2 linked regions of the Phreatobacter stygius genome follow. Each later gene encodes a partner of the first gene's protein in a complex. Links are inferred from orthologs where the notes say so. Each region holds a gene or a part of one and is shown in the gene's direction. Other genes may lie near its edges. The genes, in order: ccmE and ccmB.

Evidence for each region.
Region 2: the proteins of ccmE (region 1) and ccmB are in contact, whole or in part, in a solved structure (PDB 8CE8), measured with the Escherichia coli proteins. The link is inferred for Phreatobacter stygius from one-to-one orthologs.

What each region holds. Positions count from the first base shown.
Region 1 is NZ_CP039690.1:4,537,439-4,540,586, forward strand. The notes cover bases 1-2,837. They hold ccmE (cytochrome c maturation protein CcmE), read left to right. Parts: upstream 1-1,097; coding sequence 1,098-1,577; downstream 1,578-2,837. Other genes in these bases: ccmI (c-type cytochrome biogenesis protein CcmI), read left to right, coding at 22-1,092; E8M01_RS21355 (heme lyase CcmF/NrfE family subunit), read left to right, coding at 1,580-2,837. Outside these bases: more of E8M01_RS21355, read left to right, coding at 2,838-3,148. UniProt on the Escherichia coli protein: Heme chaperone required for the biogenesis of c-type cytochromes. Transiently binds heme delivered by CcmC and transfers the heme to apo-cytochromes in a process facilitated by CcmF and CcmH.
Region 2 is NZ_CP039690.1:2,285,025-2,288,245, forward strand. The notes cover bases 181-3,090. They hold ccmB (heme exporter protein CcmB), read left to right. Parts: upstream 181-1,254; coding sequence 1,255-1,926; downstream 1,927-3,090. Other genes in these bases: acnA (aconitate hydratase AcnA), read right to left, coding at 181-458; ccmA (heme ABC exporter ATP-binding protein CcmA), read left to right, coding at 650-1,258; E8M01_RS10450 (hypothetical protein), read left to right, coding at 2,039-2,389; E8M01_RS10455 (glutathione S-transferase family protein), read right to left, coding at 2,397-3,005. Also shown: more of acnA, read right to left, coding at 1-180; E8M01_RS10460 (J domain-containing protein), read left to right, coding at 3,201-3,221. UniProt on the Escherichia coli protein: Required for the export of heme to the periplasm for the biogenesis of c-type cytochromes.

The sequences.
Region 1 (3,148 bases):
GTCTGCGGCATGGATGGGTCCATGACGGTCTGGTTGATTTTTGCGATCATGACGGCCGCCGCGATTTTCGCGGTGCTGGTGCCGCTCGCGCGCTCGCGCGAGGCAGCGACCCGGGCTTCCGGCTCGGATCTGGCCGTCTACAAGGATCAATTGGCCGAGATCGGCCGTGATCGCCAGGCGGGCTTGATCGGCGAGCTCGAGGCCGAAGCCGCCCGCATCGAAGTGTCGCGCCGGCTGATCGCCGCCGCCGACCAGGCTCGTCCGGCGCCGGATTCCTCGCTCAGGCGCCGGCGGATCACGGCGATTGCCGCGATCGTCGTCGTGCCGCTGGTCGCCGCCGGTATCTATGGCTCGCGCGGCCAGCCGGATTATCCGGGCCAGCCGCTCGCCGGGCGAGATCGGCAGACCCCGGCCGAGCGCGACCTCGCGACGCTGATCGGCCGCGTCGAGGCGCATCTGGCCGCCAATCCCGAGGATGGCCGCGGCTGGGAGATCCTCGCGCCCATCTATGTCCGGCTCGGGCGCGGCGCCGATGCGATCAAGGCGCGGGCCAATGCGCTGCGCCTTCTGGGCGCGACCGCCGATCGCGAGGCCGACCTCGCCGAGGCCCGGGTGCTCGCGGCACAGGGGCAGGTGACGGCCGAGGCCAAGGCCGGCTTTCAGCGCGCCATGGCGCTCGAACCGAACCATCCGAAGGCCAGCTATTTCGCCGGGCTCGCCGCCGAGCAGGACGGCAAGCCCGACGACGCGCGCGCGGTCTGGACCCGGCTCGCCGAAGCGGCGCCGCCCGGCGCGCCCTGGCTCGGCACGATCCAGGGCGAGATCGTCCGGCTTGGCGGCACGCCGCCACCGGCGCCAGCCACCCCGACCGCCTCGGATATCCGCGGCATGGTCGACGGGCTGGCCGCGCGGCTCGCCGCCGACGGCAGCGATTTCGATGGCTGGCTCAGGCTCGTCCGCTCCTATGCCGTGCTGGGCGACACGCCCAAGGCGCGCCAGGCGGCGTCCGACGCCCGCCGCCATTTCCTGGCCGAGGCCGAGAAACTCACGCGCCTCGATGCGCTGGTCCGCGAACTGGGCCTCGGAGGCTGATCGACATGACCCGCAAGCAGCGCCGTCTGACCCTGATCGGCCTCGCGCTCGGCGTGCTGGGCATCGCCGCCAGCCTGGTGCTCTACGCGCTGTCCGGGTCGATCACCCTGTTCAATTCGCCGACCGACGTGGTCGAGCGGGCGATCCAGCCGGGCCAGCGCATCCGGCTCGGCGGCCTGGTCGAGACCGGTTCGGTGCAGCGCGGCGAGCACATGCAGGTGCGCTTCAGCGTCACCGACGGTCGGAATTCGGTGCCCGTCGCCTATACCGGCGTGCTGCCCGACCTGTTCCGCGAGGGTCAGGGCGTGGTCGTCGAGGGCCTGGTCGCGCCCGACCGGCAGTTCCGCGCCGACAGCGTGCTGGCCCGCCACGATGAAAACTACATGCCGAAGGAGGTCGCCGACAGCCTGCGCCAGCAGGGGCTTTGGCGGCCCGGCGATCCGGTACCTGGCCGCAACGCGGCGCGTGAAACCGGCACGAGGTGACCATGTCTCCGGAAATCGGTCATTATGCCCTGGTTCTCGCGCTCGCCCTGGCACTGATCCAATCGGTCGTGCCGATCTGGGGGGCGAAGCAGGCCGACGCCGTGCTGATGGGCACCGCCGGGCCGGTGGCGCTCGGCCAGTTCGCTTTTGTCGCACTCGCCTTCGCGGTCCTGACACAGGCCTATCTGGTCTCGGATTTTTCGGTCGAGAACGTTTTCCTCAACAGCCATTCGGCCAAGCCGCTGATCTATCGGATCTCCGGTGTCTGGGGGAACCACGAGGGCTCGATGCTGCTCTGGGTGCTGATCCTGGCGCTGTTTTCGGCCTTGGTGGCGGCCTTTGGCCGCAACCTGCCGCTCAGCCTGAAGGCCAATGTGCTGGCGGTGCAGAGCTGGATCACCGTGGCTTTCCTGCTGTTCATCCTGAAGACCTCCAACCCGTTCACCAGGCTCTCGCCGGCGCCCTTCGAAGGCCGCGATCTCAATCCGCTGCTGCAGGACCCGGGACTGGCGATCCATCCGCCGCTGCTCTATGTCGGTTATGTCGGCTTCTCCATGTCGTTTGCCTTTGCCGTGGCAGCACTCATCGACGGCAAGATCGACGCCGCCTGGGCGCGCTGGGTCAGGCCCTGGGCGCTGACCGCCTGGATGTTCCTGACCGCCGGTATCTCGATGGGCTCGTTCTGGGCCTATTACGAGCTCGGCTGGGGTGGCTGGTGGTTCTGGGATCCGGTCGAGAATGCCTCGCTGATGCCTTGGCTCGCCGGCACGGCGCTGCTGCATTCGGCGATCGTCATGGAAAAGCGCGAGGCCTTGAAGGTCTGGACCGTGCTGCTTGCCATCCTGACCTTCTCGCTGTCGCTGCTCGGCACCTTCCTGGTGCGCTCGGGCGTGCTGACCTCGGTTCACGCCTTTGCCGTCGACCCCGAGCGCGGGGTGTTCATTCTCGCCATCCTGGTCGTGTTCATTGGCGGCTCGCTGGCGCTTTATGCCTGGCGGGCGCCCATGCTGAAACAGGGCGGCATCTTCGCGCCGGTGTCGCGCGAGGGCGCGCTGGTGCTGAACAACCTGTTCCTCACCGCCGCCTGCGCCGCGGTCTTTGTCGGCACGCTCTATCCGCTGGCGCTGGAGGCGCTCACCGGCGCCAAGATTTCGGTCGGTCCGCCGTTCTTCAACTGGACCTTCGGCCCGCTGATGGTGCCGCTGCTGGTGGTCATGGTGTTCGGCCCGTTCCTGGCCTGGAAGCGTGGTGATCTCTATGGCGTCGCCCAGCGCTTGACCTGGGCTCTCGGGCTTGGCGTCGCCGCCATGCTGGCCGCCTATGCCACGACCTCGGGTGGACCGGTCCTGGCGCCGGTCGTCATTGGCCTTGCCTGCTACATCATCGCGGGGTCGCTGATCGAGGTCGCCGAGCGGATCCAGCTGTTCCGCGCCCCGGCGGCAACCGTCTGGTCGCGGGCCAAGGGGTTGCCGCGCTCGGCCTGGGGCACGGCCTTCGCCCATGCCGGTGTCGGCGTCATGCTCATCGGCATCGTCGGCGAGACCGCCTACCGGCAGGAACTGATCGTCCAG
Region 2 (3,221 bases), 2.3 Mb from region 1 along the record:
CGCTGATATTCCAGATCGACGTTCTTCTTGAATGCCTTGGCCGAGCCGAATTCGTCGACGATCACCGAGTGGTCGATCACCAGATCGACCGGCACCAGCGGGTTGATCTTCTGCGGGTCGCCGCCGAGCGACTTCATCGCATCGCGCATGGCGGCAAGGTCGACCACCGCCGGGACGCCGGTGAAGTCCTGCATCAGCACACGTGCCGGACGGAAGGCGATCTCCTTGCCGGCCTTGCCCTTGTCCTTCAGCCAGGCCGCGACCGCCTCGATATCGGCCTTGGTGACCGAGCGGCCGTCTTCGGCGCGCAACAGGTTCTCGAGCAGCACCTTCATCGAGAAGGGAAGCGCTGAAATGCCCTTGAGCCCGTTCTTCTCCGCATCCTTCAGACTGTAGTAGGCGTAGCTCTTGGTGCCGACCTTGAGTGTCTTGCGGGCTTTGAAGCTGTCGAGCGACATGAGGCGAGGATCCCTTCATCCAGGAAGGCCGACATCGCGTCCGAAGCTTCGGGCGTAGTCTCAAGGAACCCAAGCGGGCGCGGCGACCAATCGCGGGCGTTATAGAGGGATTCCAATCAACCCGCCATATGGTTAGAAGCAATCATCGCGCTCTCGCCGCTCACTCTTTCGTCGCGTAAGAACGCAGCATGATGCGTCTCAATGCCGATGCCCTCACCTGCCAGCGCGGCGGCCGGATCGTTTTCCGGGATTTGAGCTTTGAAGTCCCGGCCGGAGAGGCAATCCAGGTCGTCGGCCGCAATGGCGCCGGCAAGTCGAGCCTGTTGCGTCTGATTGCAGGTCTGGTGCGCATAGAGGCGGGCGAGCTCCGCTTCGAAGGCGGCGACCCGGAAGCGCCGATCGGTGAACAGGCGCATTATTGCGGCCACCAGGACGCTTTCAAGGGCGCCCTGACGGTTGCTGAGAACCTGGCTTTCTGGACCGCCTTTCTGGGAAGCGGCAAGCCCGGCGATACAAGCGGCGCGGCGCTCGGCCGCCTTGGCCTCGATCACCTCGCCGATCTGCCCGCCAGCTACCTTTCGGCGGGCCAGCGCCGCCGCCTGGCGCTGGCCCGCCTGATCAGCGTCAGGCGGCCGATCTGGCTGCTCGACGAGCCGACCGCCGCGCTCGACCAGGCGAGCCAGCAGGTGCTGGCCGAGATCATGGCCGAGCATCTGGCCGGCGGCGGCCTGATCCTCGCCGCAACCCATGGGCCGCTCGGCATCCCGGCACGCGAACTCAGGATCGGAGAGCCCGGATGAGCTCGCCGCTCAAAGCCCTGTTCCAGCGCGACCTGAAGCTTGCCACCCGGGTCGGCGGCGGCGCCATGATCGGTGTCGTATTCTTCCTCGCGGTGGTCACCATCGTGCCCTTCGGGGTCGGGCCGGACATGATCCTGCTTGGCCGCATCGGCCCTGCGATCCTCTGGATCGGCGCCCTGCTGGCAACCTTGCTCGGTCTCGACCGCCTGTTCCAGGCCGACGCCGATGACGGCTCGATGGATCTCCTGATGATGGCCGAGACGCCGCTCGCCCTGGTGGTCATGGCCAAGGCGGCGGCCCATTGGCTCGCCACCGGCCTGCCCTTGGTCGTGGCGGCGCCCGTCCTCGGGCTCTTGATGAACGTGCCGCCGGACGCCATGGGCGCGGTGGCGCTGACCCTGTTGGCCGGCACCCCGGCGCTGACCGGCCTCGGCACCATCGGCGCGGCACTTGCCGTCAGCCTGCGCCGCGGCGGCCTGTTGATGGCGATCCTGATCCTGCCACTGACCATTCCGGTGCTGATCTTCGGGGTTGCCGCCACCAGCGCCGCGATCGCCGGTCCGGTACCGTTCGGTGCGCCCTTCATGGTGCTGGTCGGGCTGTCGCTGGCAAGCCTGGTGCTCGGGCCGGTGGCCGCCGCGGCGGCGCTGAAATCCGGATTGGAGTGACCGGCATTCGCAAGCGAAACGGCGCGCTGCATGCGCGCGCTGCGTGTACGTGCCTTGCTATCGCCGTATCCGCACGCGACATTCGCCCGGCCTGTCCCGACAGGAGGCCGCCATGCGACGTGCAGTCTTGGTTTTCGCAGTCTTGGCCCTGTCCGGCTGCGCCAGCGCACCGGAACAGGTGGTCAGCCCGCCGCCACAACCGGAAACCACCGCCTTTTGCGCCACGGCCGAGCGCGGCGCCCGCATCCGCGTCACCGCCACCAACAATTCATCGCGGCCGATGATCTGTCAGGTCACCTGCACGTTCCAGAAGCTGAACGGTGGCACCGATTCCATGTCCTGTGACGGCACCGTCGCAGGCGGCGCCAATGCCGCGCCGTTCTGCGAGAATGTCGACCGCCGCCGGCGCGTGCGTCAGCTCACCAATACCGTGGTCGACTGCACCTTCGCCCAGGCCGGCTGACAAGCCCTTACAGGACCGGCTTGGTCCTTTCCCAGGCTTCCGGCATCTGCCGGATGAAGGCGTCAAGCCAGCCGACCAGGTTCGGATGGTTGGCCCGCCAGGCCCCCTGAAAGCGGATGTCCTGATAGCCCAGCGCGCAGGCCAGCGCGATCGTGCCGACCGTCACATCGAGCGCCGGCGGCATCGCCTCCAGCGCGGCCAGGCCGCGCGCCACCTTGCCGTGCTGATGATCGAGCCAGCGCGGTTCGCGGCGGTCCTCGGAGCGGAACATGGCCTCGTAGCGCAGCAGAATGCCGGCATCGAGAATGCCGTCGGCGAGCGCCTGCAGCGTCAAGGCCGGGATGCGCAGCTTCGGATCGGCCGGAATGATCTTGTTTCCGCCGGCTTCGATATCCAGATATTCGAGGATGACGCGGCTGTCATAGATCGTCGTGCCGTCCTCCAGGATCAGCGCCGGGATCTTGCCCAGCGGGTTCTGCAGGCGCAGCGCATCGCCGCCATCCATCGTATCGGCCAACTCGACCGTTACCCGGTCGGCCAGGTCCAGATGGGCGAGCGCAAGTTTGATCTTGCGCCCGAACGGCGACGGCGGCGATGAACGCAGGACGAGCGGCATGCTGAATTCCCCGGGCACTCTTCATGGAGTGGTCGAACCTGCGCAGGCGGTTTGGCGCCGGTCAAGCAGACCGCGCGTCAGACCGGCTGGGCCGGAACCGTCAAAATCCGTCACCGGGTCGCCCCCGCGCCGGTTCGTCTTGCCGCGTTAACGCAGCATCTCCATAATTGGCAGTCCGCTTCGAAGCTGAACCTCATGAAAATCGCATCACCCTAT